Regions from separate parts of the Bradyrhizobium septentrionale genome, predicted to be linked through region 3. Evidence: riboswitches for the same ligand, from Rfam matches in the RefSeq annotation. Region 3 holds a riboswitch; each other region holds the start of a gene.

Region 1 (10,497 bases), 4.4 Mb from region 3:
CGGCGCCCAGTCATCGCTGCGCTCTGCCTGGCGGCGCTCGCGCTTGCAGCACCCCTCGCCCGCGCCCAGCTGGCGCCGCTGCAGGACAAGCCGTTCGCCGAGCACAAGATCGTGCTGCAGCTCTCCGACAATGATCCGAGGAAGCAGGGCCTCGTCATCAGCGTCGCCAACAATCTGATGAAGCACTACGACCCCGACAAGGTCGCGGTCGAGATCGTCGCCTTCGGCCCTGGCATCGAGTTGCTCAAGCCCGACAATGCCAACCGCAAGCTGGTCGAAAGCCTGGTCGCGCAGGGCGCGCGGGTCGATATCTGCCTCGACACCGTCGACACGATCGAGCGCGACACCGGCAAGCGGCCCGACTACATCGCAGCCGCCACTCCGGTGCAGGTCGGCGTCGCGCAGATCCTGATCTTGACCGAGAACGGATACACGCTGGTCCGTCCCTGACGGAGCTGCAGGAGCAGGGCTGGAGGTTCGTCCGGCCTGGAGGCTCGTATCTATCTAGACCCGTCATCCTGAGGAGCCGCGCAGCGGCGTCTCGAAGGATGCACGGCCCTCGTGCTTCAACGCGCATTGTCCCTCCCCGCGGAAAGACCCGGGCCGTTCACCCTTCGAGACGGCTGCTGCGCAGCCTCCTCAGGATGACGGTGATGGACCCGTTTGGGGGATGGATTTGCTTTGAATCGACCCTATCTATGGAATAATATCCTCCATGTGACTCGGCCCGGAGCATAGGTAAGCCGCCATGATCTTTCGCCAGCTCTTCGACAGCGTGTCCGGCACCTACAGCTACCTGCTCGCGAGCCGCGCCGGCGGCGAGGCGCTGATCCTCGATCCGGTGCTGGAGAAGGCCGACCGCTACTGCAAGCTGCTGCAGGAACTCGACCTCAGGCTGGTCAAGGCCGTCGACACGCATCTGCATGCCGATCACGTCACCGGCCTTGGCGAGCTGCGCGACCGCACCCAGTGCATCACCATCATGGGCGAGCAGAGCAAGGCCGACGTGGTGTCGATGCGCGTTTCCGACGGCGACAAGGTGACGATCGAGGGCCTCTGCCTCGAGGCGATGTACACGCCCGGCCACACCGATGATTCCTACAGCTATCTGATGGGCGACCGCGTCTTCACCGGCGATACGCTGTTGATCCGCGGCACCGGCCGCACCGATTTCCAGAACGGTAGCGCGCGGGCGCAGTACGATTCGATCTTCAACCGCCTGCTCAAGCTGCCCGAAGAGACGATGGTATTCCCCGCGCATGACTACAAGGGCGACACCGTCTCCACGATCGGCGAGGAGAAGCGCTACAATCCGCGGCTGCAGGTCAAATCGATCGACGACTATGTCGAGCTGATGAACAACCTCAATCTGCCGAACCCGAAGCTGATGGATGTCGTGCTGCCCGCCAATATGCATGTCGGCCTGCACCAGGACGAGCTCGCCAAGGAAGGCCTCTCCCTCAGCGCCCGCGACGCCATCGCGAGCCTCGGCCGGCCCGATATCCTGCTGGTGGATTTGCGCGAGAGCGGCGAACGGGCCAAGCACGGCACGCTCGCCGGCGCGCTGCACGCGCCCTATCCCGGGATTTGCGCCACCTTGCAGCCCGGCGGCATGCTGCGCGAAGTCGCCGCCGCGACCGGCCGCCGCGTGGTGTTCTTCTGCGCCTTCGGCGAACGCTCGGCGATGGCGGTGGCGGCCGCGAAGAAGGCCGGACTGATGAACACCGCCCATATCGAGGGCGGCATGGACGCGTGGAAGAAGGCCGGCGGGCCGGTGGTGCACGGTTAGTTCCGTAGCCCGTTAGCCGCGCACAATTTTTATCACCGTCACCCTGTGAGGTGCGAGCGGAGCGAGCCTCGAAGGGCGACGGCCCCGCTCTGTCCGCGAACATGCGGAAACATCCGGGCCGTGCATCCTTCGAGGCTCGCAAGAGCTCGCACCTCAGGATGACGGGGTTAATTAGAGCGCTCGGCGCTTACCCGCTGCAGCTCCGCCGTCAACCGATCCAGCGCATCCGCCAGCATCACGCCGCCGCAGACGGTGAGCCGCTCCGGCAGCACGATGCGCTTGCCCGCCGGATAGAACCGCTCCAGCGCCGGATGCAGCAGGAAGGCGCGGCCGACATCCTCGGCACGATCGCCGGCCTCCGACACCAGGATGAAATCCGGCCGCAGTTTTACAATCGCCTCCAGCGAGGCAAATCCGCCGGCGCCGAAGCCGAACTCGCCGGCCGCATTGGTCAGGCCGGTTGCCGCCAGCAGCGAGCTGATCAGGCTGCTCTCACCCGACACAAAGCCGCGCCGTTCCAGCGGAAGCACGCGATAATGATGACCGTCAGCCACCGCCCGCGCCCGGGCGATGGCCGCATCGAGGCGCGCGATCTCGGCCTCTGCGCGATCCGGATGCTGCAGCACATCGCCCATCGCGCGGATCTGGTCCTTCACCTCGTCCAGCGTGCGCGGCACCGTGAACTCGACGAGATGCAGCCCCTTGGCCTTCAACAGATCGCGCGTCGCCCGCTTGTCGAACAGGCTGACGACGACAAGGTCGGGCTTGAGCAGCAGCACGTCCTCGGCTTCGCCCGACAGCCGCGGATAGTTTCGCGCCTTCTCGGCAGCCCAGGATTGCCAGGCATCACGGGAAAAACGGCTGAGCCCGAGGATCTGGTCCGGATCGGCCAGCGACAGCACGAGCTGGTCGCTGCAGACATTCATCGAGACGATGCGCGGTCCGGCGGCGGACGCGGCACCGCACGACATCATCCATGCCGCCGCTGCCAAGGCTGCGAGACACCGCATGCGCATCAGACGTCCGCCCACGGCACGATGACGGCCTCGCGCTGGAATTCGGCGCGATAGGCGCTGACCCGGAATACGCTGGCGAGAACCGTTTCCGACAAGGCCTCCGCCGGCGCGCCTTGCGCCGCCAGCCGCCCCTCCGACAGCACCAGCACATGATGGGCAAAGCGCGCCGCGAGCCCGAGATCGTGCGTCACCACGATGACCAGCACGCCGGTGTCGGCGACGTTGCGCAGCTTCTGCATCACATCGATCTGGTGGCGCGGATCGAGCGACGCGGTCGGCTCGTCGGCGAGGATCACCGGCGCCTCGACCGCGAGCACCCTTGCCAACGCGACGCGGCTGCGCTCGCCGCCGGACAGCTCGGTGACGCGGCGGTCGCTGAATTCAGTGACGTCGACCGCCTGCATCGCCCGCAGCACGGCCTCCATGTCCTTCGGCGACAACCGCGCCGGATCGGTCGCACCATGCGGATAGCGGCCGAGCGCCACGATGTCGCGCGCCGGCAGCGGCCAATGCACCATGTGCCCCTGCGGCAGATAGGCAAAGCGCTTCGCGCGCTCGCGCAGCGGCAGCGCGGACAACGCATCGCCGCCGATCCTGATCTCGCCGTCGGACGGGATCAATCCGGCGAGAGCGCGCAACAGCGTGGTCTTGCCGGCGCCGTTCGGGCCGACCAGCGCAACCAGATGCCCCGATGCCAGCGACAGCGAGACATCGTGCAACACCTTGCGGCGACCGAGCGACGCATCGAGCGCGATGGCGGACAGCAGCGTCATGCCACACCTCCGCCGAGCGCGCGGCGTTCGCGCATGATCAGATAGAGGAAGAACGGCACGCCGATGATCGAGGTCAGCACGCCGACCTTGATGTCGGAGGTCGAGGGGATGATGCGCACCGCGATATCGGCCGCGAGCAGCAGCGCCGCGCCGGTGAGCGCACTCGGCACCAGCAGCCGCGCCGGATCGTGACCGATCAGGGGACGCATCAGATGCGGCGCGATGAGCCCGATGAAGCCGATCGTGCCCGTGACGGCGACCGCGCCGCCGACGCCAAGCGCAACGCCCGCGATCACGAAGAGCCGCAGCCGCCCGACATCGACGCCGAGGCTCTGCGCGGCTTCCTCGCCAAGCGTCAGCGCGCGGAAGGCGCTCGCCTGGCTGAGCAGAATCGCGGCACCCGCGATGATGAAGGGCAGCGCCAGCGCCACATGCTGAAAGCTGCGGTCCTCCAGCGAGCCGAGCAGCCAGAACGCGATCTCCAGCACCACGAAGGGATTGCTGGAGAGATTCATCACCAGCGCGGTCGCAGCTCCCGCAAAGCTCGAGATCGCAAGCCCCGCGAGGATCAGGATCAACAGCCCGGCATTGCGGCCGGCGATCGCGAGCAGCGCGAACACCGAACCGAACGCGGCGATGATCGCCACCACCGGCAGCGCGTAGGAGCGCACATCGGCCAGGCCGAGCGCGATCACCAGCACCGCGCCGAACGCCGCCGATTGCGGCGCGCCGAACAGCGACGGCGAGGCCAGCGGATTGCGCAGCAGGCCCTGCAGCGCCGCACCTGACAGCCCGAGAATGCCGCCGATTGCGAACGCGAGAATCGTGCGCGGCAGGCGGATCTCGCGCACGATCACCTGCGCCACGTCGCTGCCGCCGCCGAACAGCGCTTCGATCACCGCAAGCGGCGACAGCCGCACCGGCCCGATGCCGAGCGAGATCACGCACAGCAGCACCACGAGCGCGAGCAGCGCCGCGGTGGCGCCCCATCGGCGCCGCGCCGCGACCTCGGCCGCCAAGGCAAAATCCTGCACGCTCATTGGATCCATGCTCTTACAGCGATCGCCGTGGCAGACAAGCGACACTCGATAAAAACCGTGGCCGCACAGCCATTGCCCGACTTGCGCCGGATTGACTTTGCCGCCCGGCCGAACCCTAGATGAACATGACGGTTCTTTCATGAGATGAAAAGGGAATGCGGTGCGGGGAAACTTCCCCAAGGCCGCGGCTGCCCCCGCAACTGTATGCGGTGAATCCTTCGTCACAGGCCACTGGGAATCTCGGTCCTGGGAAGGCGACGAAGGGTAACGACCCGCGAGCCAGGAGACCTGCCGTCAGCCGTGGTCACACGCGAGATGCCGGTCGGGGAGTACAGGCATGAGCTTCACCTGAGGCTGTTAGCACGATGGTGAGACTGGTTCGCGGTGACGTGCCACTGACGTTACCGAGGTCTCGCTTATGTTGTCCTACCCATTCCACCATTGGCGGCGGCGCGCGCTTCTGCTCGCGACGACGATGCTCGCGCCGGCAGTCTTCACCGCCGCCGCGCGGGCGCAGCAGGCGCCTGCTCCCGATCAGCTGCCGACCATCGAAGTCACCAAGCCGGGCGATCAGAACGTCACGCGCGCCAAGCCCGCTCCGGACGAAGCGCCCGCACCGCGCCGTCCGGCGCCGGGCACCGTAGAGAGCACCAATGTGGGCGGCGGAAGCGGATCCGGCACCACAGGGACAGGCACGGCCACCGGAACGGGCGGCACCAGCGGCGGGCGCCAGTTCGCCGGCATTGTCGGATCGTCCTCGGCCGTGATCACCGCCGACGACATCGCGCATTCGCCGGTACAGTCGCTGCCCGAGATACTCGCGCAGGTGCCGGGCGTGCAGCTGCAAACGCTCTATGGCGGGCCGAACGGCGCCAAGACCGCGGTCGACCTGCGCGGCTTCGGCGCATTCGCCACCGACAACACGCTGTTCCTGCTCAACGGCCGCCGGCTCAACGACGTCGACAAGGCCGGCTTCGATCTCACCACGATCCCGCTCGATTCGATCGCGCGCATCGAGATCACGCGCGGCAACAGCGGCGCCGTGCTCTATGGCGATAATGCGGTGGGCGGCGTCGTCAACATCATCACCAAGACCGGTGTCGGCGGTCCGCCGACGACAATGCGAGCCGAGGCCGGATACGGCTCGTTCAACACCCGCATGGCCGCCGTCTCCGCGGCGCTCAATGCGGGACCGTGGTCCACCTCGTTCTACGGCAACGGCATCAAGTCCGACGGCTACCGCGTCAACAATGCGCTCGACCAGCGCAACGCCGTCGGCAGCATCAACTACACCACGCCTGACCTGACCGCGTTCCTGACCGTCACCGGCAGCGACCAGAAGCTCGGCCTGCCCGGCGGGCGGCTGGTCGATCCGTCGATCGGCGTCAACGAGCTGCAGACCGACCGCCGGGGCAGCAGCACGCCGTTCGACTATGCCAACCAGCAGACCGCCAGCGTCACCGCCGGCTTCACCAGGACGCTGATCAACGGCGTCGACCTGATCGTCGACGGCGGCTGGCGGCAGCGCGAGACGCAGAGCGGCTTCTTCGGCACGGTGCCGACCATCAGCTTCGCCTCGACCTACAACGATGCCGCGCTGGAGACCTGGTCGCTGACGCCGCGGCTCAGCGTCAAGAACGTGATGCTGGGAATGCCGTCCACGATCCTGACCGGCATCGACTACTACGATTCGACGTTCCGTCAGGCCCGCGGCGCCTTCCAGGGCGTCGACCCCTTTCACATCTACAATATCGAGCAGCAGAGCGTGGCCGGCTACTGGCAGCATACGCTGGGATTGCTGCCGACCACCGACTTCGCCTATGGCGCACGCGTCCAGAATACCAGCGTCTCGGCGCGCGATCGCTACGACCCGAATGCGCCGTTCGCGTTCGACGCGCAAGCGTCGCCGCTCGACAGCAACGAGACGCAATATGCGCTCCATGTCGGCGTCGAGCATCGCTTCACCGACACCTTCTCGATGTTCGGCCGCGCCGCGCGGGCATTCCGCACGCCCGATGTCGACGAGCGCGTCGCGTCGGGTCCATCATTCGACCCGCTGACCTTCCTGCCCATCGCGCAGAATTTTGCGCTCAAGACCCAGACGTCGGAAGACGTCGAGGGCGGCTTCCGGGTCAGGACCAACCGCTTCCAGGTCCAGACCAGCGTCTATCTGATGGATCTCGAGAACGAGATCCATTTCAACCCGGTGCTGTTCTACAACGTCAACCTCGACCCTACCCGCCGTTACGGCTCGGAGACCAGCGCCTCGCTCAAGGTCAGCGACAGCGTGACCCTGCGCGGCGGCATGGCGATCACCCGCGCGGTCTTCCGTGAAGGCATCTGGGCCGGCAACGACGTGCCGCTGGTGTCGCGCTATACCGGCAATGTCGGCGTGACCTGGAATATCTGGCAGAACTACCTGGTGTTCGACGCCACAGCGCGCGCCTGGAGCTCGCGCATCATGGACAACGACCAGGCCAACACCCAGAGCCGGATTCCCGGCAACGCCACCGCCGATATCAAGCTCAGCGGGCAGGTTGACCGCTTCTTCTGGTCGCTCAGCGTCAACAACCTGTTCAACGCGCTCTATTACGACTACGCCATTGCGAGCTCGTTCACGGCCGGCCGCTTCTCGGCCTATCCGCTCCCGGGCCGCACCTACATGGTCAAGGCCGGCGCGACGTTTTAGAGCATGATCCGGCGCGGCGGGTGTGACGCCGCCGCGCCGTCTCACTCCATTACAAGCGCCAGCAAACTGGGGTAGAATTTCGGCAGCTGATTTAACCCGCGCAGGGGAAACGCATGGGCAAGGCCGGAAAGACGAGCAAGGGCGCCGACAAGCCCGGCAAAAAGTCCGACGAAAAGCCGAAGGCGCCGCCGCCACAAGCAGCGCCGCCGGACGACGAGTATGACGAGGATGGCGACATCGCCACCCCGAAGATCGACCGCTACGGCAATGACGACGAGCCGTTGTAGGACGCGGCACCATCCACCATGTCGTCCTGGCGAAAGCCAGGACCCATTACCCCTGAAGCGCGTTGGCGGGCGAGCTGCGGCCCCAGCCTTCTACCAAACTTGCAGTGGTGGTTATGGGTCCTGGCTTTCGCCAGGACGACGTGGTGAGGCATTGCGCATAAAATCGTCACTCTCGATCTTCTTGATACTGCCGCGATCCAGCAGGTGCGCGCCGAAGCCGCCGCGCGCCAGCGATGAGGCGATCTGCGGCGATGCCAGCAGCAGCGCCGTGGTCATCACCAGCGGCGCGGCGCTGAGCCAATCGAGCCGCACCGGCGTCAACTCTTCCGTGCTGCCGCGATAGAGACCGTCACCCGCGGCGATGCGGCCGCATTCCCTGATCAGCTCGCGCCTTGTGCCGTCGCGCGACGCGCTGCCGAGCAGCGCCTGCATTGCCAGATGGGTCCGCACGCCAGCGCGGCCGTCCGCCAGCGGAGCCGGCGTCTCGTCAAGCGAGACGCGCAGCAGCAGGTCGACCAGATCGGTGCCGGACCGGTATGCGTTCATGGGCTCGACCAGCCGCGGGTTGCAGTCGATCAAGAGCGGCGTTGCACTGTCGAGCGGCATGATGACGTCGACCGACAGCGCGCCGTGCCAGCCGAGATGCGCGCCGATAGTCTCGAGCGCGGCGCGGATCGCCGGCCGGCTCACGCTCTCCTTGATCGCCTCGCCGCCGCCGACGCCGGCTGCGATCTGACGGTAGGCGTGGAAGCCAGTGAGCGTGCCACGGCAGAACACCGACTGGGCCTTCTCGACGGTGCCGGTGATGAGGTCCTGCACCAGCACCTCGCCGGCAAAATCGCCAGCGGATTCGAGATCGTAAAGCGCGCGATGGAGGTCGCTGGCGTCGCGCACGAACCAGATGCCGCGGCTGGCAGTGCCGACCGACGCCTTGACCACCGATGGAAACCGCAGGCCGTCACGCAGCTCATCGGCCGAGTTCACGATCCGGGTCGGCGGCTGCGGCAGGCCGAGCTTGTCGAGCAGACGGCTGAAGCCGGCCTTGCTGTGGACGGCGCGATAGCTGGCGAAATCCGGCAGCGCCAACCCGGCGCGCAGCTTCAATCGATCCGCGGCGCGAGCGAACAGAAAGCCCTGTTCATGGGTCGGCAGCAGCACATCGAAACGTTGCGACGCCAACAGGCGCTCGACGAAGCGCAGGAAGCCGGCCGGATCGGTGCGCAGCGGCGGGCAATGGCGATATTTGCGGACGAAGCGGGAGTAGCGCGCCAGGCACCAGCGCGAGGGATCGCAGATTTCGACGTGATGGCCGGCCAGCCCGAGGATCGTGATCGCCTCGCGGCCGGAGGTGCTGGAACCCTCCGACGCGAGCACGCGGAGCGGCTTCCTGGCGTCGATCATGGCCGATCATCACCGCGCTGCCGTACTTTGTCGCCGCCCTTTATGCCGCATGTGTCGATCCGGCACGCCCACGCCGGGGGCAGCCATGCACCTGCGTTCATGGACAATTAGCCGCCAGCCTCTATTTTCGGCGCGCCCTGCCGGGCGTTGGGAAAAGGGTTGTCTCAAAAATGGTCGACGTTCTGGCCGCACCGCAGCAAGCGAGAGCCGACAGCGCGGTGCGCACGCTGACGGGGATTTCGGTCGCCCATTGGGTCAGCCATTTCCATATCTTCGTGCTGCCAATGCTGTTCCCGTTCCTGAAGCAGCAGCTCGGCGTCGGCTATGTCGAGCTCGGTTTGGCGCTGACGGTGTTCGCGGTGGTCTCCGGCTTGACCCAGGCGCCGATCGGCTACCTCGCCGACCATATCGGCGCGCGCAAGATCCTGCTGATCGGGCTGACGATCGGCGGCTGTGCGCTGATCGGGCTCGGCCTGCACCTCAGCTATCCCTCGCTGATCGTCTGCGCCGTGCTGCTTGGGCTCGCCAACAGCGTCTATCATCCGGCCGACTACGCGATCCTCTCGGTCCATATGGACGAGGCGCGGATGGGCCGCGCCTTCTCGATCCACACCTTTGCCGGCTTCCTCGGCGGCGCGGTCGCGCCCGCGATCATGGCGGCGCTGGTCGCCTCGATCGGCGGCCCCGGCGCACTGATCGTGGCCGGCGCGGTCGGTCCGCTGGTGGCGTTGTTCCTGATCGTGCTCGGCATTCCCGATGCCGGCGCCAACAGGAACAAGGCCAAGGACAACACCGCACAGAAGACGAGCGTGATCACGCCGGCGCTGATGGTGCTGACCGCCTTCTTCACGCTGCTCAGCCTCTCGACCTCGGGCATCAACAATTTCGGCGTGGTGGCGCTGATGGGCGGCTACGGCGCGTCGTTCTCGACCGCCAATATCGCGCTGACCGCGTTCCTCGGCGCCAGCGCCGCGGGCGTGCTGGCGGGCGGCTATCTCGCCGACTGGACCCATCGCCACAGCCAGGTCGCGGCGGCCTGCTTTGCGATCAATGCCGCGCTCGTGCTGCTGATCGCGCTGATGGACCTGCCGCCCGTCCTGCTCACGCTGGCGATGGGGCTCGCCGGATTCCTTGGCGGCGTGATCGCGCCGTCCCGCGACATGATGGTGCGCAACGCCGCGCCTCCCGGCGCCGCCGGCCGCGCCTTCGGCATCGTCTCCACCGGCTTCAACTTCGGCGGCATCGTCAGCCCGCTGCTGTTCGGCTGGATCATGGACCAGCACATGCCGCATTGGGTGTTCGGCGCCTCGGTGGGCTTCATGGTGCTGACCGTGCTGCTGGCGCTGGTCACCGAGCGCAAGCCGCAGCCCTCCGAGGCTACAATCCGGGCGTAGCCCCGTTAGGGCAACCCCGCACGGACCGCTCCGACCCCAGAGCCGCCGACAATCGCCGTTTCTTGACGCGATTTTCCGCCACAACAACTGGCGCCTGCCGCTTGGCAG
Region 2 (10,497 bases), 1.3 Mb from region 3:
TCCTGACCCGGCTCGCGGCCAAGGCCGACGTTCTGGTGGAGAATTTTACGCCTGGCGTGATGGAGCGCGCCGGACTTGGCTACGAGACGCTGAAAAAGATCAATCCGCGGCTGATCATGTGCTCGATCTCCTTTGCCGGACAGACCGGTCCGCTCAGCGACAAGCCGGGCTTCGACTATATTGCGCAGGCCTTCGCCGGCATCACCGGCGTGATCGGCGACCCCAACGGGAAGCCGGCGCAGGTGCCTGTCGCGATCGGTGACGCGTCGACGGGCGTTGCTGCGGCGATGGCCGTGGGGTTTGCGCTGCTGCACCGCGAACGCACCGGCGAAGGGCAGTTCATCGAATCGACGCTGCTCGACACCTATTTCCATATGCATGAGGCGAATGTTCCGAAGGTCTCGCTGCGCGGCGACAGCTTTGTGCCGCAGCGGGAAGGCTCGCTGCATCCGAACGGCGGCCCGGTCGGCGTGTTCGATTGCGGCCGGGACGAGTTTCTCGTGATCTGCGCGCTGGCACATCAATGGCCGCAAATGGTTCGGGCGCTGGGGCGGCCGGAGCTCGAGAAGGACCCGCGGTTCGCGTCCGCACGCGCCCGTGCCGACAACAGGGTGCTGGTGGGAGAGATCGTCGAAGCCTGGCTCAAGACGTTTCCGTCGCGCGATGCGGCGATCGCGGCATTGGAAAAGGAGAGAATTCCCTGCGCGCCGGTGCTGACCCTGAATGATGCCATGGCACAGCCGCATCTGATCGAGCGCGGCACGGTCCGCCATGTCAGCGATCCCCGGATCGGCAAGTTTGCCATCCCCGGCGCCCCGATGCGTTTCTCTGAATGGCCACAGCACACCGAGCTGAGAGCCGACCTGCTCGGCGAGCACAATGAGGCGATCCTGGGCGAGCTCGGGCTGTCCGAGCAGGAGATCGACCAGCTCTATGCGGAGAAGGTGCTGGTGCAGGACCGGGAGTTGCGGGCCGGGAGGCGGCTCAGGCAGGCGAGCTGAGCCGCGTCATCATCACGCCGTCAAGCCGACGTGGGCCGATCGAAATACGCGAATGCGGCGCTGGTCAGGCTGCCGAGCAGGGACCAGAACACCAGGCTGGTCAGCGTGACCGCGACCACGAACTGATGCGACAAGGACGAGGGCACGTTGGTCTCGACATGCTCCAGCTCGGGCGCGCCGATCAAATGCGGCAGCATGATCAGGACGACGCCGGCGATCGCGGCCGGTGCCGAACGCCGGAAAACGATCAGGCCCAGGCCGGCCGAAGTCGCCAGCACCGCCGTCACCCACCAGATCTGACGCGACATCAGTGGTGCGGCGGGGACACCCGGCAGTTCAGGCGGCAGCCCGAGACCCGGCGCGATCGTGAAGACGGCAAAACCTGCGAGGCCCCACATCAAGCCTTCGTGCCACGAGATCGGCTCGCCAGTTGCGCCGCTGCGAACCGAGAAGAAGCCGCACAGCAAAAGCGCAAAGCCGATCCCGGTCAGGATGTTCGCCCCCGCCGTATAGAAGGTGCGCTCCAACCCGTCTCGCGGCTCCCAGGCCTCCGCACCATGATCATGAGCGGCTTGATCGTGCACCAGGATTGCACGCGGCGGGGCTGAGGCCTCGTGCTTGTGCTCGGCCGCCTTCTCGTAGACCTCGGCCTTGAGGATCAGGGGGACGGTGCCGAACTGCTGGACCGCCGTGACGATCAGGCCAACGATGAAACCGGCAATGACCGACGAGAAGACGATCGAGCGAAACGTGCTCATGCCAAGGCGGTCAGTGGCAGGGGAACGCGTTGGAGTGGCGCACGTCGTGCGCCGCGTTGTGGATCACGTCGATGTGCGAGAAGCCGACCACGCCGACGATGAACAGACCGAGCGTCATCGCCATCAGGGACTGGGCAAGCCGTCCGACCTGTCCGGTGGCAACCGGCAGATCCGTGACTTGAGCTTGCGTGACCTGGGGTTGGCTCATGGTCGTTCTCCACGTTCGATTTGCTCGGCTTCTAGCAGCTTTCGCGCGATGTCGCGACTGGTAAGATGCAAATTTGTTGCAACAGGGATGCGCTTGCGCAGGATTTTCGCGCGCGCCGCTGCTCTAAACGCTTCTTCAAACTGGCAGAAATAGCCGAGACAGGCATCCGGCGTCGGGTCCGTGCCGAGCAACGTCCGGAATGCGCCCCGATGCACCGCGCAGATCGCGCTGTGCTCCGGGACGCCAAAGACCAGGGAGGCGATGTCGGCGCGCCAATGTGCGTCGCGGCTTGGGGCGCCGCCGGTGGCCGGAGCTCCGTCAGCGTCGGATGGTGAATTCACCCGGACCTCGCCGCGATTCCCATTTGGCCTTCTCGAGCTCCGGACGGTCGCATTCCGCCTGGGGGGTGCCGATGCAGAGGTAGCCGATGAATTTCCAGGCGTCCGGTATTTCCAGAATCTCCTGAATGCGCGCCGGGTTGAGGATCGAGACCCAGCCGAGCCCGATGCCTTCGGCGCGCGCGGCAAGCCACATCGAGCAGATTGCAGCCACCACGGAATATTCTGTTGTCTCCGGCATCGTCGCACGCCCGAGGCCGGAGCCGATGTGGTCGGTCTTGTCGGCAAATACAGCGAGATGGCCGGGCGACTCCTCGAGGCCTGATAGCTTCAATGCGGCATATTTCGCGGCACGCTCGCCCGAGTAAGACCGCAGCGCATCGGCGTTGCAGGTCTTGAAGTCTTCGATCACCGCGCGGCGCCGTGCCGCGTCGTCGACAATCACGAACCGCCAGGGCTGGCTCAACCCGACCGAGGGGGAGAGGCAGGCGACCTCGATCAGCCGCTCGATCGTACCATCCGGCAGCGGATCGGTTCGGAAGCGCCGCACGTCGCGCCGCCACACGAACAGCTCCTGCAGTTGCCGGCGAAACGCATCATCGAACGAGACCATCGCGGGGCCTTTGGCTGGATCCATCGCGGACGTCACTTGAGCTTCATCGGCAGGCCCGCAACGACGAACTCGACCTCGTCTGCCACGCCGGCGATGGTCTGGTTCATGATGCCGGCGGCATCGCGGAAGGTGCGCGCCAGTGCGTTGTCGGGCACGATGCCGAGACCAACCTCGTTGGTGACCAGAACGACCGGGCTGTGCTGACGCGGCAGCGCATCCGCCAGGCGCGTCACTTCCTCGGACCAGTCGCGCTCCGCATGCAGCAGGTTGGACAGCCAGAGCGTCAGGCAATCGACCAGCCTTGCGCCGCCGCCGTCGGTCTCGGACAGCGCGGTGACAAGGTCGAGCGGCACCTCGCGTTCGATCCAGTCACCGCCGCGCCGCGCGCGATGTTTGGCGATCCGCTCGTCCATTTCGGCATCGAGCGCCTCGGCGGTCGCGATATAGACCGGCCGCTCCGGAAAGCTGCGCGCGCGCAATTCGGCGCGCCGGCTTTTCCCGGACCGGGCTCCGCCCGTGATCAGAATGACGGCCATGGGATCTCCTGTCTACGTCCGCTCTAACCACCAATCGCGGTGAAACACAAAGCCGAAATCCGCCACGGAGGGCTTGCACTCGGCCAATGTCTTGCGCATCAGGGGGATCGCGGCGAGGAGAGGGTTAAGTGGGTTTTGCGGGAGCGATGGCGGTGGCGATGGCGGTGGATGCCCTGATCGGCTGGCCGTCGCCGCTGTTTGCGCGCATCGGGCATCCCGTGACCTGGCTCGGCCGGCTGATCCATCTTGTCGACAGCGCCTGGAACCGGGACGCCGATCCGCCGGCGTTTCGCCGCCTCGCCGGTGTCGCGGCCGCTTTCCTGGTGATCGCGCTGGCGACGGCTCTCGGTTGGGCGGTTCAGTCCGTGCTCGCATCCGGATGGGTGCGCGTCGTCCTTGTGGGTGTGTTGGCGTGGCCGCTGGTGGCATTGCGCTCGCTGAATGAGCATGTCGCGGCGGTGGCCAATCCCATGGCATCCGGCGACATCACGGGCGCACGCTCGGCGGTTGCGCAGATTGTCGGACGCGATCCGGCAACGCTCGACGATGCCGGCATCGCGCGCGCGACCCTCGAGAGCCTCGCCGAGAATGCCTCCGACGGCATCGTCGCGCCGGTGTTCTGGGGTGCGCTGTTCGGCCTGCCGGGAATCCTCGGCTACAAGGCGATCAACACGCTGGACTCCATGATCGGCCATCGCACCGAACGGCACGACGCCTTTGGCTGGGCGGCCGCGCGGATCGACGATCTCGCCAATCTCATTCCGGCACGGCTGACCGGGCTGTTGTTCGTGGTGCTCGCGCCGCGGCCATCGCAGGCGTGGTCATGCATGTTGCGTGATGCTCGCCGTCATCGCTCGCCGAATGCCGGCTGGCCGGTGGCGGCGATGGCCGGCGCGCTCGGCGTGCGGCTCAGCGGTCCCCGCATCTATCACGGCAGCATCGCCGATGAGCCCTGGCTGAACGAGGGCGCGCGCGATCCGGCTGCCGCCGACATCTTCGCCGGGCTGAAACTCTATCGTTACGCCATGATGCTGCTGGCCGGGGCGTTCATAGTCCTGGCGCTGGCGTGAAGGAGCGGCGCATGCGCGAGCACGGCGGAAACCTCGATGTCGCCCGGCAACGCTTCGGCGGCGCTGCGGAGGACTGGATCGACCTGTCGACGGGGATCAATCGGGTGCCTTATCCTGACGTCGATGTGGAGCCGCGGCAATGGAGCGCCTTGCCGCCGCGGTCCGAGATCGAATCCCTCCACGCCGCCGCGCGGCAGGCTTACGCGACCGATGCGCCGATCCTGGCAATGGGCGGTGCGCAGGCCGCCATTCAGCTGCTGCCGCAGCTGGCGTCCCGGGGGCGGGCGCGCATCCTTGCGCCGACCTACAATGAGTATGCCGCAGTGTTGTCGGCCGCCGGATGGGACGTCGACGAGGTGTCCGATCTCGCAGCGCTTGCGGGCGCCGATCTTGCCGTCGTCGTCAATCCGAACAATCCCGATGGCCGGCACCATGAGCGGCGCGAGTTGCTCGCGCTACTGCCGCGCGTTGGGCGGCTCGTGATTGACGAGAGTTTTGCGGACGCCGTGCCGGACCTGTCGTTTGCAGGAGAGGCCGGACAACCGGGACTCTTGATCCTGCGCTCATTCGGCAAATTCTACGGACTTGCCGGCTTGCGGCTCGGCTTCGCGATCGGCAGCGAGACGGATATCGCCGCGCTTGCGGCGATGGCGGGCCCATGGCCGGTTTCGGGGGCCGCAATTGCGATCGGCCGGCGGGCGCTGCGCGATCACGACTGGGCAAAGGCGACGGCCGCACGGCTGGCGGACGACTGCGTCAGGCTCGATGCAGCGGTGCGATCGCAGGGTTGGACCCTGGTCGGTGGCACGCCGCTGTTCCGTCTCTACGAGACCGGCGACGCGCTGGCCGCGCAGGACAGGCTTGCCCGCGGGCTGATCTGGTCGCGCGTGTTTCAGCAAAAACCGGGATGGCTGCGCCTCGGTCTGCCCGGCAGCGAGGCCGAATGGTCCCGGCTGTCTGCCGCGCTGTCGCGCTAGCGCGCCAGTGCGAGCAGGCCCTCGACATCGAGATGGGTCTCGATGTGTTCGGCGAGCGCGTCGAGCGCGCTCTCGACCCGGGCGCCGTATGGCTGGTCGGCCACGGGAATATCGAGCTTTGCAAGGAACGCCTTGCGGAATTGGTCCGACGTGAACAGGCCGTGCAGATAGCTGCCGTGAACGCGGCCATCGGCGGAAACGGCACCTTCAGCGGCGCCGTCGAGCGACGCAAATGGCCGCGCGCGATCCGGACCGTCGGTGCGCCCGATGTGAATTTCATAGGCGCTGATCGGCTGAGCTGTGGCAGCATGCAGCGCGCTGACGCGTGTCAGCGTCTTCTGTTCGGTCATGATAGTTGTGACATCAAGAAGCCCGAGGCCGCGCGTTTCGCCGGCGGGACCCTCGATCCCGTCGGGATCGGTGACGCTCTCGCCGAGCATCTGATATCCGCCGCAGAGGCCAAGGACATGGCCGCCGCGGCGATGATGCGCCAGGAGATCGATGTCCCAGCCTTGCGCGCGCAGGAAGGCGAGATCGCCGCGGGTCGATTTCGAGCCGGGCAGGATGACGAGCTTCGCATCACCCGGGATGGCTTCGCCCGGCCGCACCATCACGAGATCGACGCCGGGTTCGAGCTTCAGCGGATCGAAATCGTCGAAATTGGCGATCCGTGACAGCGCAAGGAAGGCGATCTTGCACCGGCCGGGCTTGCGCGCGTCGGCGAGCCCGAGCGCGTCTTCAGCCGGAAGTTCGCCGGCGCGGGCAAACCACGGCAGCACACCAAAGCCGCGCCATGCGGTGCGGGCTTCGATCAAGCGGTAGCCGTCGTCGAACAGCGTCGGATCGCCGCGGAACTTGTTGATGACAAAACCCTGGACCATCGCGGCATCCTCGGGATCGATCACCGCCTGGATACCGACGAGTTGCGCGATGACGCCGCCGCGGTCGATGTCGCCGACCAGCACCACGGGGACGTCAGCTTTGCGCGCAAACCCCATATTGGCGATATCGGATTTGCGCAAATTGACTTCGGCGGGGCTGCCGGCGCCTTCGACCAGCACCAGATCGGCGCGATCCTTGAGGCGCCCAAAACTCTCCAGCACCGCGCCCATCAGCGACGGTTTCATAGCGGAATATTCGCGCGCGCGTGCGGTCGCGATCCGCTTGCCGTGCACGATGATCTGGGCACCGACATCGCTCTCCGGCTTCAGCAGCACCGGGTTCATGTCGGTGTGCGGCTCGACACCGGCGGCGAGCGCCTGCAGGGCCTGCGCACGTCCGATCTCGCCGCCGTCGATGGTCACGGCGGCGTTGTTGGACATGTTCTGCGGCTTGAAAGGCAAGACGCGCAGGCCGCGCCGTCCGGCAGCGCGCGCCAGGCCCGCGACGATGAGCGACTTGCCCACGTCCGAGCCGGCTCCCTGGATCATCAATGCGCGCGCCATGGTGCTTGTCAGAACTCGACGCCCGGCTGGGCCTTGATGCCGGAGCGGAACGGATGCTTCACCAGCGTCATCTCGGTGACGAGGTCGGCGATCTCGATCAATTCATCCTTGGCGTTGCGACCGGTGAGCACGACATGCGTCATCGGCGGCTTCGACGTGGTCAGGAAGTCGACGACATCGGCGATGGCGAGATAATCGTAGCGCAGTGCGATGTTGATCTCGTCGAGCACGACCATGCGCAGGCTCGGGTCTGCGATCAGCTGCTTGGCCTTTTCCCAACCCGCTTGGGCCGCCGCGATGTCGCGCGCGCGATCCTGCGTTTCCCAGGTAAAACCTTCGCCCATCGCGTGGAATTGGCAGAGTTCGCCGAAATGCCCGGTGAGCAGGCGGCGCTCGCCGGTATCCCAGGCGCCCTTGATGAACTGCACCACCGCGCAGGGAAAGCCATGCGCCACGCAGCGCACGATCATGCCGAAGGCCGAGGAGGACTTTCCCTTGCCGGCGCCGGTATGAACGATGATCAGACCCTTTTCGCCGCTCTTGGTCGCCATGATCTTGTCGCGGGCGACCTTTTTTTTCGCCATCTTGGTCGCGTGGCGCGCATCCAGCGAAACCTCGCTGCTGCCGACCTCGTCTTCGGCGCCGTTTTCTTCAGAAATCATGACGTTCCTTCGGCTTGACAAGTTCGAGCCACGGACGAATGGTGGGCCCGCGTTGGTTCCTGTCCTACGACAGGCGAAGAGGGAATGCGATAGGGCTCAAGGTGGGCCCGAAAAGCAGCCGCCCCCGCGACCGTGACCGGAGAGATGCCCAAAAGCCACTGATTCCCTTCAGGGATCGGGAAGGTGGGTATCGAGGGAGAAATCTTGCTCCGCAAGCCGGGAGACCTGCCAACGCAACGTGTAGTGAGACCGGCGGACGGGGTGTTCCGCGACGGGGAACGAACCCATTCACATCGGTTCGTGTGCCTCTTCGCCTCCCGCTGTCAATCCAGGATGGGCGATGAGCGTTACACTTCATGTCTGCATCACCTGCCGCGCCGGCCAGACGCTGGCGGAAGGTGAGCTCGCGCCCGGTGCGCGCCTGCATGCCGCGCTTCTCGAGGCCGGCGTGCCAGATGACGTCAATCTTGTTCCCGTCGAATGCCTGTCGGCGTGCAGCCAGGGTTGCTCGGTCGCGCTCAGCGCGCCGGGGCGGTGGTCCTATGTCTACGGCCGCCTGTCCGCTGATAATGCCAGGGATGTGATCGCCGGTGCCTCCGCCTATGCTGCGGCGCCTGACGGCATCGTGCCGTGGCGCAGCCGTCCGGAAATCTTCCGCAAGCAATCACTCGCTCGAATCCCACCCCTTGCCGTCGTGCCGGAGGCCGCAGAATGACTACGCTCGCCAAGGTTCCGGTCACCGTCGTGACCGGGTTTCTCGGGTCCGGCAAGACGACGCTGATCCAGCATCTGATCCGCAACGCCAACGGCAAGAAGCTTGCGGTGCTAGTGAATGAATTCGGCAGCGAAGGGGTCGACGGCGAGATACTGAAGTCGTGCGCGGACGCCAATTGCCCGACCGAGAACATCGTCGAACTCGCCAATGGCTGTATCTGCTGCACCGTCGCCGACGATTTCATCCCGGCCATGGAGCAGTTGCTGGCGCGACGCGTGAGGCCCGATCACATCGTGATCGAGACGTCCGGCCTCGCTTTGCCGAAGCCGCTACTAAAAGCGTTCGACTGGCCGGAGATCCGCTCGCGGATCACGGTCGATGGCGTGATCGCGCTGGCCGATGCGGAGGCGGTCGCGGCCGGCCGCTTTGCGTCGGATCCCGCAGCAGTCGATGCACAGCGTGCGGCCGACGACAATCTCGACCACGAGACGCCGCTGTCCGAAGTGTTCGAGGACCAGATCGCTTGTGCCGATATCGTTCTGCTGACCAAGGCCGATCTCGCCGGCGCGGAAGGGATCAAGGCGGCCAAAGCGGTGATTGCAGCTGAAATGCCGCGCGAGGTTCCGATGTTGCCGATCGTCGACGGCGCCGTCGATGCGCGCGTGATCCTGGGGCTCGAGGCCGCGGCAGAGGATGATCTCGCGTCGCGTCCGTCGCATCACGATGGCGAGGACGAGCACGAGCACAACGATTTCAACTCCGTGGTGATCGATCTTCCCGAGGTTTCGGATGTCGAGGAACTGGTGGCGTCGATCAAGGGACTGGCGCGCGAGCAGAACGTGCTGCGCGCCAAGGGCTACATCGCGGTCGAAGGCAAGCCGATGCGGCTGCTCGTGCAGTCCGTCGGCGAACGCGTGCGGCATCAGTTCGACATGCCCTGGGGCACACGGCCGCGGCAGTCGAAGCTGGTCGTGATCGGCGAGCATGGCGACATCGATGAAGCTGCGATCAGGGCGCGACTAGGTGTCTGATGCACGTCGTCTTCCGCGAGAGCCGCGGCCTTGAGGAGACCGCGACGCCAAGGGACCTCGGCCAGGATCCGGCCGATCTCGTGGTGTTGTCGTTTTCCGACAGCGATCTCGCCGCCTTCGCGGCCGGCTGGCGGCGGGGCCGCGCCGCGCTGCCGTCGCTGCGGCTCGCCAATCTCGCGGAGCTGCGCCATCCGCTCTCGGTCGATACCTATATCGAGCGCACACTGTCGCACGCGCGCGGCATCCTGGTGCGGCTGATCGGCGGCGAGCCCTATTGGTCATACGGGCTGGCCGCGGTGCATCGTCTGGCGAAGGAGCGCGGCATCGCTTTGGTGGTGTTGCCGGCCGATGGCCGCGACGATCTGCGGCTAGATGAATTTTCCACGCTGCCGGTCTCGACGCTGCGTCGTCTGAAGGTGCTGTGCGACAAGGGCGGGCCTGTCGCCGCGCAGGCCGTGATCGCGCAATTGGCGCTGGCGTCCGGGCTCTATGCCGGGCCGGTCGTCGGCGAGATCGATCTGGCCGAGATCGGCGTCTACGATTCGCGGCGCGGTGTGGTCGCGGCGCTGCCGGCATCGGATGGCCGGCCGCGGGCGCTGGTGACCTTCTATCGTTCCTATCTCGCGGCCGGCGATACGGCGCCGGTCGATGCCTTGATCGAAGCGCTACGTGAGAAGGGCTTTGAGGCCTACGGCGTGTTCGTCGCCTCGTTGAAGGCGGCTGATGTCGTCGATTGGCTGCGCGCTCAGTTCGCGCAATGCGCCCCAGCCGCCATCGTCAACGCGACCGCATTCTCCGCGGCCGGCGATGACGGCACCACGCCGTTCGATGCCGCGTCATGCCCCGTGTTCCAGGTCGCACTGTCTACGGCTCGCCGCGAGGATTGGGCCGAGTCGTTGCGCGGTCTGTCGCCCGGCGATCTCGCGATGCATGTGGTGTTGCCCGAGGTCGACGGCCGCCTGTTTGCGGGCGTGGTGAGCTTCAAGTCGGCGAGCGAGCGCGATCCCGATCTGCAGTTCGCGCATCTTGCGCATCGGCCGGATGGAGAGCGCGTCGCAGCGGTTGCCGCGCGCGTGGCAGCCCGGCATCGGCTTGCCGACAAGCCCGCGCAGGAGAAGCAGCTCGCACTCGTGCTGTCGAACT
Region 3 (10,497 bases):
GCGCATTCGCAATTGATTCTGGAGGCGGTGACAGCGAGGCCGGATATCACGCTTGCCGAGTTGCGAGAACTGTTGAAACGTCGTGGAATATCGACTGGCATCGCGTCGCTCTGGCGTTTTTTCCAGCGCAGAAAGATCACACTTAAAAAAAGACAGCGCACGCCGCCGAGCAACGGCGCGGCGATATAAATGCCGCACGTGAGGAGTGGTTCGAAGGGCAAATCGACCTTGACCCTGAGCGTCTCGTCTTCATCGACGAAACCAGCGCCAACACCAAAATGGCGCGGCGTTACGGGCGCTCGCCACGCGGCGAGCGATGTCGTGCAGCTATCCCACACGGACATTGGAAGACGACGACGTTCACCGCTGGATTGCGCTCCGACGGTCTGATCGCGCCGCTTGTTCTGGACGGTCCAATGGATGGCGACGCTTTCCTGGCCTACGTCGAGCAATTGCTCGCCCCATCGCTGCGGCCGGGCGATACCGTTATCATGGACAACTTGCCCGCTCACAAGGTCCATGGCGTTCGAGAGGCCATCCAGGCGGTCGGAGCTAGCCTGCTCTATCTTCCGCCCTACAGTCCAGACTTCAACCCGATTGAAATGGCCTTCTCCAAACTGAAAGCGCTGTTGCGGGCCGCCGCAGCGCGCACCATGCCCGATCTCTGGCAAGCAATCGCCAACGCTCTCAAACGCTTCTCACCCGAGGAATGTCAAAATTATCTCGTCGCGGCTGGTTACGACGCAACGTGATCGGAAAACGCTCTAGCAAGGTAGCGCGGCGTGACCTTGCCTGTGGTGCGGCGGTGCAGGAACTGATGGTTCATGTCCATCAGGTTCTCGTGCATGAACGTGTAGTGGCAGCGGACAATCTTGCCGAACCGGCGGCTCTTGTACCCCGGCTCGGCAGCGTGCCCGATCTGTGCGAGCGGATCGGCCGCCGGCGCGGTGCCCGGCCAGACGAAAATGATGCCATTGCTCTCGAAGCAGGGATACGACCTGACGCCGTTGGGCAGCTTGCCCTTGCCGAGATAGGGGACATCGACGCATTGGCCCGAGCCGTCGTAGCGCCAGCCGTGATAGCAGCAGCGTACGGTGCAGCCATCAACGGTACCTTTCGAGAGCGGCACCTGACGGTGCGCGCACCGGTCTTCCAGCGCAAACACATCGCCTTCGACCGAGCGAACCAGCACGATGGGCTCGCCTGCAAAATGCCCAGCGAAAGTCCTGCCGGGCTTTAGTTCATGCGACCACGCGATTGGATACCAATAATCCGGATGGGATCCGACTTTTCGGAGGTCGGAATGCGAGCGGGATGCGGTCGCCTCAACGCTGAGATTTCCAACTGTCATTGCCTGATCAAGCGGCTCCTGTCGGCCCGAGGTGCATGGTCATGATCTGCTCGGGTGTCTGGGTGACTTCGACACGCTCGGCGTCGCCGCCGACGAAGGCGAGGATGGTTCGCTCGCCGTCATGCCACATGCTGCCGACAAGGGCGATGTTGATGTGGACGGGCTTGTTCGTCTCGTGTCGCGTACATTCGATCCAGAAGCGCATCGATGACCTCAATGAAATGATGGAGCGCGCGATGTATCCGCGCGCTCCGGGAGCATGCCTCAGGAGGCGTGCCGCATTTCGCGTGCGGCCGCCACCATGTTGACGAGGGCAGGGCGCACCTCTTCCCATTTGCGGGTTTTTAGGCCGCAATCCGGATTGATCCAGAGCTGGGAGTCGGTCAGCCGCTTGCGCGCGAGCGAGAGCAGCTCGGCCATTTCGCTGACCTCCGGAACGCGGGGCGAATGGATGTCGTAGACGCCGGGCCCGATCTCGTTCGGATACTTGTAGGTCTTGAAAGCGTCCAGCAGTTCCATCTTGGAACGCGACGTCTCGATCGAGATCACGTCCGCATCCATGGCGCCAATCGCGTCAATGATGTCATTGAACTCCGAGTAGCACATGTGGGTGTGGATCTGGGTCTCGTCGGTCACGCCGGTCGAGCAGATGCGGAAGCTTTCGACGGCCCAGTCGAGATAGGTTTTCCATTCCGACTTCCGCAGCGGCAGGCCCTCGCGCAGGGCAGCCTCGTCGATCTGGATCATCTTGGCACCGGCCTTTTCGAGGTCAGTCACTTCGTCGCGGATCGCGAGCGCGATCTGCCGGCACGCCTCGCTGCGCGGAATGTCGTCGCGGACGAACGACCAGTTCAGGATGGTCACCGGTCCGGTGAGCATGGCCTTCATTGGCTTCTGGGTCAGCGACTGCGCGTAACGCCACCATTCGACCGTCATCGGCTTGGGGCGGGAAACATCCCCGAAAAGGATCGGCGGGCGGACATAACGTGAGCCGTACGACTGGACCCAGCCGTGCTTGGTGAAGGTGAAGCCCGACAATTGCTCGCCGAAATACTGCACCATGTCGTTGCGCTCGAATTCGCCATGCACCAGCACGTCGAGGCCAATTTCCTCCTGCCAACGTACGGCGCGGGCGGTTTCTTCCTTGAGGAATTGCTCGTACTGCGCATCGCTCATCGCGCCCTTGCCATGGGCGGCCCGCGCATTGCGGACTTCCGTGGTCTGCGGGAACGAGCCGATCGTCGTGGTTGGGAACGCTGGCAGCCCGAACCGCGCGCGCTGCAATCCAGATCGCTTCGTGAAGACGTTCTGGCGCCGGCGCATGGCGTCGTCGATCGCCATCATCCGCTTCGCCACGTCGGCATTGTGAATCTTCGGCGACGTCTCGCGCGAGCGAGCCGCGGCGTCCGATGCTGCCAGCGCGTCGGCGACCTTGTCCCGGCCGCCGGCGAGCGCCGTGCCCAGCGTGGCCAGTTCGGCGATCTTCTGCACCGAGAAGGCAAGCCAGCTCTTCACGTCCGGATCGAGGCTGGTTTCCTGTTCGAGGTCGATCGGGACATGCAGCAGCGAACAGGAGGGCGCGATCTGCACCCGGTCCAGGCCGAGCTTCGCGACCGCCGGTTCCAGCCGCTTCAGCAAGGCGGAAAGGTTGGAGCGCCAGATATTGCGCCCGTCGATCGCACCGAGCGACAGGGTCATTCCCTTCGGTGCGGCGCTGACGATCTTGTCGAGTTGCTCCGGCGCGCGCACAAGGTCGATGTGAAGTCCGGCGACCGGCAGCGATAGCGCGGTATCGGCGTTGTCGCCCAGGCTGCCGAAATAGCTGGCGAGCATGATCTTCAGGCCCGGCACCATTTCCGCCAAGAGCGCGTAAGTCATTTGAAGCGCGCCCTGGGTCTCGCGGTCTGCGTACAGCACCAGGCACGGTTCGTCGATCTGCACCCATTCGCAGCCTTCGGCGACGAGTTGCTGCAAAACCTTGACGTAAACCGGCAGCAGGACTGGCAGCAGCGATAGCGGGTTCAGCGCCGCGTCCTTGCTCTTGCCAAGCCTGAGGAAGGTCACCGGTCCGAGCAGGACGGGCCGGGTTTTGTAGCCGAGCGCCTTGGCCTCCCGATATTCATCGACCGCCTTGGAGGAGGATAGCTTGAAGATCTGGCCAGCGCTGAATTCGGGCACCATGTAGTGGTAATTGGTATCGAACCACTTGGTCATTTCCTGCGCAGGCACGCCGTGTGAAGAGCCGTGCGCGTGATGCGCATGACCGCAGCTTTCATCGTGTTCGGAGCCCTGCGCGCCGCGGGCCATCGCGAAATAGGTCGCCAGCGACACATCGCCGCCTTTCCAGCCGTACACTTCCGGAATGGCGCCGACCATCACGCTGGTGTCGAGCACCTGGTCGTAGAATGAAAAATCATTAGACGGGATGACGCTAACGCCGAGGGACTTTTGGCGGGCCCAGTTGGCGGCGCGCAGGCCGACGGCCGTTTCACGCAGCGCCCGCTCGCTGGATTTGCCGGACCAGAAGCTTTCGAGCGCCAACTTGAGTTCGCGGCGCGGTCCTATACGCGGTGTTCCAAGTGTTGCGACGGGAAGTGAAGAAATAGACATGGCTTACCCCGATGTTGGGGGCGTGGGCCACGTGACACGTCTGGACTCCGGGCAAAAGGTGGCGCGCGGGGTCGCAACCGCACCACCGAGACACCCCGCCCGAGTACGTTCTGTTGTCGAGGCAGGTCTCCTGGCTCACGGGTCAGTGCTGTTGTCCGGTCTTCCCAAGACCCTCGCGGGCCTCAGTGACTTTGTTGGACAACAACTCACCGCTTACAGTTGCGGGGGCAGCGCCGGCTTTCAACCGGCTTCCCTCTTAGCTCCGGGCCAAACGAGCCCGCAGAACCACGACAGCACTGGAGTTAAGGTCAAGTCCGGCCGCAGTCAATGACCGTGACTGGAAACACCTTGGTATTGCTCAATCGCCCGTTACCGGCTTGTCCTCAAACCCCTAGAATTGGGTTCCGATTTCAATCGGTTCGCGGCCCTGACGGCGCCGGTGCTGGTTGGTGTCCCGGAGCGAACAGCGTCGGAAAGAAGGGCTATCTAGAGCCCGCGACCCGCTGCGGCATGCCTTCGGGAATAATGGTCTGGACGATGGAAGCATCGAGGGCCTCGTAATCGTGCAGTCCAATCGTTGCGTATAGTTCCGCTCGCGTCTGCATCCGATCGACTGCCTTGTGCGTGCCGCCGTCACGCGCGATCGCGGCGTAAAGCTGTTCCTGCGCCTTGTTGGCGACCCGAAGCGACGACACCGGCCAGATCACCATCGAATAGCCCATCTCCTCGAATTCGGACGCGGTGAAGAAGGGCGTCTTGCCGAACTCGGTCATGTTGGCGAGCAGGGGGACGCCCGGCATCCGCTTGGCGAACGCGCGGAACATCTCGGCCGTATTGAGCGCCTCCGGGAAAATCGCGTCTGCACCGGCCTCCATATAGAGCTTGGCCCGGGCGACCGCACCATCGAGCCCTTCGCTCGCGGCCGCATCGGTTCGCGCAAGAATGACGAGATCACGCCGCGCCTTGGCGGCAGCGGCCACCTTGGCCGCCATGTCGTGCGCATCCGCCAGCTTCTTGTCGTTGAGGTGGCCGCACTTCTTGGGGAGGAGCTGATCTTCGATATGGACCGCGCCGGCACCGGCTTCCTCGAAGACGCGCACCATGTGCATGACGTTGAGGGCTTCGCCATAGCCGGTATCGCCGTCCACCAGCAGCGGCAGACCCGACGCACGGGCGATCTGGCGGATGAAGAACGCGACTTCGTCTACGGTGATGATTCCGAGGTCGGGCAATCCCATCGACGCCGTCATGGCCGCACCCGAGAGATACAGCCCCTCGAAACCCGCCGTCTTGGCCTGAATGGCCGACATGCCGTTGTGGGTGCCGGGCAGGCGAAGAATGCCCGGGCGCCTCAGCAACGCGCGAAAGCGGCTGCCGGCGGTTTCACGCGGAAGTTCTTCTGCGACGAGATAGGGCACGTGTTTCTCCTTACGCCGCACGGACCGATGCAGGCGGCAAGTCGCGCGCCTCCAGCGGGACATAGCTGCGGTTCTCGGGGCCGACATAGTTGGCGGCCGGCCGGATGATCTTGTTGTCGATCCGCTGTTCGATGACGTGAGCCGCCCAACCCGAAGTGCGTGAGATCACGAACAGCGGCGTGAACATCGCGGTCGGCACACCCATCGCGTGGTAGGAGACCGCGCTGAACCAGTCGAGGTTGGCGAACATCCGCTTCGCGTTGGCCATCACGGTCTCGATGCGATCGGCAATCTCGAACATGCGTATGCTGCCGGCCTCGACGCTGAGGTCACGGGCGACCTGCTTGATCACCTTGTTGCGGGGATCGGAGATCGTATAGACGGGGTGCCCGAACCCGATCACGACTTCCTTGGCCTCGATCCGGCGGCGGATGTCCGCTTCGGCTTCGTTGGGGGTGGCGTAGCGCTTCTGGACCTCGAAGGCGACTTCGTTGGCGCCGCCATGCTTCGGCCCACGCAACGCACCGATCGCGCCGGTTACCGCCGAATACAGGTCCGCGCCGGTACCGGCGATCGAGCGCGCCGTGAAGGTCGAAGCGTTGAATTCGTGCTCGGCATAGAGATTGAGCGAGGTGTGCATCGCGCGTTCATGCGAAGCTGACGGCGGCTTGCCGTGCAGCAGGTGCAGGACGTGCGCCCCGATCGAATCGTCGTCGGTCTCGACCTCGATACGGCGGCCGTTGTGGGCGTAGTGGTGCCAGTACAGCAACATCGAGCCGAGCGAGGCCATCAGGCGATCGGCGATGTCGCGCGCGCCTGGCGTGTTGTGGTCATGACTCTCCGGCAGCACGCAACCGAGTGCCGAGACGCCGGAGCGCATGACGTCCATTGGATGGGCTGCGGCCGGCAATTGTTCCAGCGTGTTGAGTACCGCGCGCGGGAGGCCACGCAGCGCCTTCAGCTTGGCCTTGTAGTTGGCGAGTTCGGCGCGGGTCGGCAGGCTGCCGTGCACCAGCAGATGGGCAATCTCCTCGAATTCGCAGACGCCGGCGACATCAAGGATGTCGTAACCGCGATAGTGCAGGTCGTTGCCGCTGCGGCCGACGCTGCAAAGAGCCGTGTTGCCGGCGACGACGCCGGAGAGGGCGACGGATTTCTTGGGCGCGGGTTTCACGTCAGTCATGGTATCCTCCCTATGATCCTGCCGCGCGTCGTGCCGCGGTCTGTGTATCCGGTTTCCAGTCGAAGATTCCGTGGCTGGCCGGGGTGCCCAACTTTGAGGCGTCGACCGTGAAGGTCAGCTCCGACAGTTCGCCGGCGCGCAGCGACGGCAGCCGCTCGACGGCGGCGAGGAAGCGATCCTGCTCGGCGGTTGCGATCACGCCTTCCGCCAAGGTACGGAACTTGCGGATGTAGTCAGGCCGCTTGAACGGGCGCGCGCCCAGCGGATGCGCGTCGGCAACCGCGAGTTCGTCGCTGACGGTCGAACCGCCTTTCAGCCTGACGACGACGCGCCCGCCGAAAGCCTTCTCCTTGGGATCGTGGCTGTGATAGCGCCGGGTCCACTCGGGGTCCTCGACGGTCGAAATCTTGTGCCAGAGCTCGACCGTCGACGGACGGGCCGCACGCTCGGGCGCGTAGGACTTTTCGTGGTGCCAGCAGCCGTCTTCGAGCGCGACCGCGAAGATGTACATGATCGAATGGTCGAGCGTTTCGCGGCTCGCTTTCGGGTCCATCTTCTGCGGATCGTTGGCGCCGGTGCCGATCACGTAATGGGTGTGATGACTGGTGTGGATGACGATGCTTTCGATCGCAGCGAGATTGCCGATCTTTGGCCCCATCCGCCGCGCCAGGTCGATCAGCGCTTGGCTCTGGTACTCCGCCGAATGCTCCTTGGTATAGGTGTCGAGGATGGCGCGCTTCAGTTCGCCCTTTTGCGGCAGCGGCACGGTGTACGAGGCGGATGGACCCGAGAGCAGCCAGGCGATGAAGCCGTCTTCGCCTTCCCATGCCGGCGACGGGGCGCCTTCACCGCGCATGACGCGATCGACAGCCTCGATCGCCATCTTGCCGGCGAACGCCGGGGCAAAAGCTTTCCAGCTCGAAATCTCGCCCTTGCGCGACTGACGGGTGGTCGTGGTGACGTGTAACGCTTGCTGCACGGCTTGGTAGATCGTCTCGGTCGAAAGGCCGAGCAGGGCGCCGATTCCGGCGGCCGCCGACGGGCCGAGATGGGCGATATGATCGATCTTGTGCTCGTGCAGGCAGATGCCCTTCACCAGATCGACCTGGATTTCATACGCCGCAGCCAGTCCGCGCAGCAGATCTTCCCCCGAGGCACCACAGTGCTGGCCGACGGCGAGCACGGGTGGAATGTTGTCGCCGGGATGCGAATAGTCGGCGGCCAGGAAGGTGTCGTGGAAATCCAGCTCGCGGACGGCGACGCCGTTGGCCCACGCCGCCCATTCCGGCGAATATTTCTGGCTGCTCGGTAGGCCGAAGATGGTCGCGCCGGGCTGCCGCGGATGCGCCTCCGCCTGGGCACGGGCGCTGACGACTGGGTGCCGCGCGATCGAAGCAGCCGCAACCGCGGCGTTGTCGATGATGCGATTGCCGATCATGTCGATGACGGGGTCTTCGATCCGGACCGGATCGGAAGCGACGGACGCGATCTTCCACGCCAGTTGATCGGCGCAGGCTAGATGTTCGGCGGACTTGTAGGTACGGACCTTGTGGTGCTTCACGAAACGGCTTCCTCTGACGTGTGGTGGCTTGTTGACTCGATTGCGGCGGGACGCCCGTTGGCGTCTACGGCAACCATCTCGAACGTTCCCCGAATGACGGATTGGCGCTGGCCGCTCATCAGGTTTTCACGGACCATCTCGACCGCGACCGTCATCGAACTTCTGCCGACGCGATCGACGCGCGCAATCAGCTCGATCAATTCGCCGACCCGGATCGGCTCGTGGAATTCGATCTTGTCGGACGTGGCCATGACGACGTTTCGGCGGGCGTGACGGGTGGCGGCGACGAACGCGGCCTTGCCCATCAGGCTCAAAGCGTTGCCGCCGAACAACGTGCCATAGTGATTGGCGAGGTCGGGAAACACGATTTCGACAAATCGGGTTTCGCCCGAGGGCTGGTCTTCACAGCATGTGCCAGCATGGGACAATCCAAAGGGCTTGCTATTCGGTGGCGACTTCGCAATATCTGCAAACTCCTTCGCTTGAAAATGGCTGAAAAAGTGTAGTTTTGCGTAGGTTTTCTCTTCGGTTTGCAAAGTTTGCAAAGGCGCCGTGATGAAAAAGACCTTCATGGGTGTGCGGCTGAAACGCCTGCGGGAAGAACGCCGACTTACCCAGGCTGCCCTCGCGGACAAGCTCGGCATCTCGCTGAGCTATCTGAACCAGATGGAGAATAACCAAAGGCCGCTGACGCTTCCGGTCTTGCTCGCGCTGAACTCGGCCTTCGGTCTCGATCTCCAGATGTTTGCCGAAGGCGACGAAGCGCGGTTGATGTCCGACCTCAAGGAAGTGCTGTCAGACCCATCCCTCGGCGAGACCATCGCCACCGCTGAAGTCCGGGAAATTGCGCTCAACATGCCAGCGGTCGGCCGCGCCCTGGTCGGGCTGCATCGCAGATCGCGCCAGGCGGTAGAGCAGGCCGCCGCGCTGGCGGCGCGCCTTGGGGAAGACAGGCAAGCGGATGCCGCCATGCTGCCCTCGACGGCATTCGAGGAGGTCCGCGACTTCTTTTACGCCAATCACAACTACATCGCCGAGCTGGACGAGACCGCCGAGCAGATTGCCCTCAAGATCAACCTGAAGGCAGGGCAGGCGGCATCGGCACTCGCTTCTCACCTCGAAAGCGATTTTGGCGTGCGTATCGTGCTCGACGGCGTGGATGATATCGCCGCCGGTACGCAGAGATGGTTCGACGGCCAGACGAAGACCCTACATCTGTCTCGGCGCCTCCATCCGGGACAACAGGCGTTCCAGTTGGGCACGCAGATTGCGATGTTGTCGTTCGATCGCGAGCTTCACGCACTAGTCGACAAGGCCGGCCTGACCAGCAAGGAAGCGCGGGGCCTTGCTCGCATCGGCCTGGCCAACTATTTCGCCGGCGCGCTCGTGCTGCCTTATGCGCTATTTCTCGAACAGGCAGAGCAAAGGCGTTACGACGTCGAACTTCTGACGCAACAATTCGACGTCGGATTTGAGACGATCTGCCATCGGTTGAGCACGTTGCAGCGTCCCAGCGCGCGCGGCGTTCCTTTCTTCTTCATTCGGGTCGATCGCGCAGGCAACATCTCAAAGCGTCAGTCCGCGACTGACTTCCACTTCTCTCGTGTAGGCGGGACGTGCCCGCTTTGGAACGTCTACGAGGCGTTCGCCAACCCCGGAAGGATACTCACGCAGTTGGCGCGGATGCCCGACGAACGGACGTATCTTTGGATCGCGCGAACCGTGTCGCATGGGCGCGGCGGATATCTGGCGCCGGCCAAAACCTTCGCCGTCGCGCTGGGTTGCGACATTCGCCACGCCGGCAGCGTCGTCTATTCGCAGGGGCTCGACTTGTCCGATCCCTCGGTGCCGACGCCCATCGGGATGGGCTGCAAGGTCTGCGAACGCCCGGAATGCGCGCAGCGGGCATTCCCGCCAATCGGCCGTGCGCTTCAGATCGACGAGACGCGCTCCCGCTTCGCGCCGTATGCGACGTCGTGAACGGCATCATTGATGACATTCTGTAGTCGCCGACAAAGAGGTCGCACTGCGGTACCTATCCAAGCCAGACCTACAAGGCCCGTTCATCGAGAATAGTGCGCCGCTCATCCTCGGAATTTAAAAGATGCTTCCATCTCGTAGGTCCGGGGTGCGCCGAGAAATATCTGATCCGGATAGAAAGGATCGCTCCATGTCGCGTACTTTGTATCCGGCGCCATCGCGCACCGAACTCGCCAGTCGCACGCGCGTCGTCACAGCCGAAGCGCTTCGCGAATACGAGAATCTGTACAGCGCTGACTATCGCTATGCCTCGGATCCGGACGCCTTGCTGATCAAAGATGGCCACATCGAGATTCCGGCTCGAATGTGGGCGTTCTTCCTCGCAAAACAGCGG

The links. Region 3 has a riboswitch for cobalamin ahead of metE (5-methyltetrahydropteroyltriglutamate--homocysteine S-methyltransferase). Riboswitches for the same ligand answer to the same signal wherever they lie in the genome.
Region 1: it holds a riboswitch for cobalamin, as region 3 does, so the genes downstream of both, HAP48_RS13010 (TonB-dependent receptor) here and metE (5-methyltetrahydropteroyltriglutamate--homocysteine S-methyltransferase) in region 3, are expected to answer to the same signal.
Region 2: it holds a riboswitch for cobalamin, as region 3 does, so the genes downstream of both, HAP48_RS32345 (DUF1636 family protein) here and metE (5-methyltetrahydropteroyltriglutamate--homocysteine S-methyltransferase) in region 3, are expected to answer to the same signal.

What each region holds. Positions count from the first base shown of each region.
Region 1 covers NZ_CP088285.1:2,341,008-2,351,504, forward strand. The annotation lists gene HAP48_RS12985 (DsrE family protein) at 1-450, shown strand, start outside; gene HAP48_RS12990 (MBL fold metallo-hydrolase) at 749-1,789, shown strand; gene HAP48_RS12995 (ABC transporter substrate-binding protein) at 1,957-2,763, opposite strand; gene HAP48_RS13000 (ABC transporter ATP-binding protein) at 2,805-3,578, opposite strand; gene HAP48_RS13005 (FecCD family ABC transporter permease) at 3,575-4,618, opposite strand; cobalamin riboswitch at 4,731-4,928, shown strand; gene HAP48_RS13010 (TonB-dependent receptor) at 5,037-7,307, shown strand; gene HAP48_RS13015 (hypothetical protein) at 7,421-7,594, shown strand; gene HAP48_RS13020 (ATP-grasp domain-containing protein) at 7,706-8,995, opposite strand; gene HAP48_RS13025 (MFS transporter) at 9,166-10,389, shown strand.
Region 2 covers NZ_CP088285.1:6,436,124-6,446,620, forward strand. The annotation lists gene HAP48_RS32295 (CaiB/BaiF CoA transferase family protein) at 1-1,001, shown strand, start outside; gene HAP48_RS32300 (CbtA family protein) at 1,022-1,759, opposite strand; gene HAP48_RS32305 (CbtB domain-containing protein) at 1,770-1,967, opposite strand; gene HAP48_RS32310 (hypothetical protein) at 1,964-2,308, opposite strand; gene bluB (5,6-dimethylbenzimidazole synthase) at 2,286-2,918, opposite strand; gene cobU (bifunctional adenosylcobinamide kinase/adenosylcobinamide-phosphate guanylyltransferase) at 2,951-3,454, opposite strand; gene cbiB (adenosylcobinamide-phosphate synthase CbiB) at 3,583-4,524, shown strand; gene cobD (threonine-phosphate decarboxylase CobD) at 4,536-5,501, shown strand; gene HAP48_RS32335 (cobyric acid synthase) at 5,498-6,946, opposite strand; gene cobO (cob(I)yrinic acid a,c-diamide adenosyltransferase) at 6,955-7,608, opposite strand; cobalamin riboswitch at 7,645-7,855, shown strand; gene HAP48_RS32345 (DUF1636 family protein) at 7,949-8,323, shown strand; gene cobW (cobalamin biosynthesis protein CobW) at 8,320-9,354, shown strand; gene cobN (cobaltochelatase subunit CobN) at 9,354-10,497, shown strand, end outside.
Region 3 covers NZ_CP088285.1:7,709,685-7,720,181, reverse strand. The annotation lists one part of gene HAP48_RS38525 (IS630 family transposase) at 1-145, shown strand, start outside; one part of gene HAP48_RS38525 (IS630 family transposase) at 145-752, shown strand; gene HAP48_RS38520 (Rieske (2Fe-2S) protein) at 737-1,351, opposite strand; gene HAP48_RS38515 (hypothetical protein) at 1,359-1,556, opposite strand; gene metE (5-methyltetrahydropteroyltriglutamate--homocysteine S-methyltransferase) at 1,616-3,961, opposite strand; cobalamin riboswitch at 4,065-4,266, opposite strand; gene prpB (methylisocitrate lyase) at 4,444-5,379, opposite strand; gene prpC (bifunctional 2-methylcitrate synthase/citrate synthase) at 5,390-6,562, opposite strand; gene HAP48_RS38495 (MmgE/PrpD family protein) at 6,573-8,123, opposite strand; gene HAP48_RS38490 (acyl-CoA thioesterase) at 8,120-8,551, opposite strand; gene HAP48_RS38485 (short-chain fatty acyl-CoA regulator family protein) at 8,679-10,103, shown strand; gene HAP48_RS38480 (DUF3526 domain-containing protein) at 10,468-10,497, shown strand, end outside.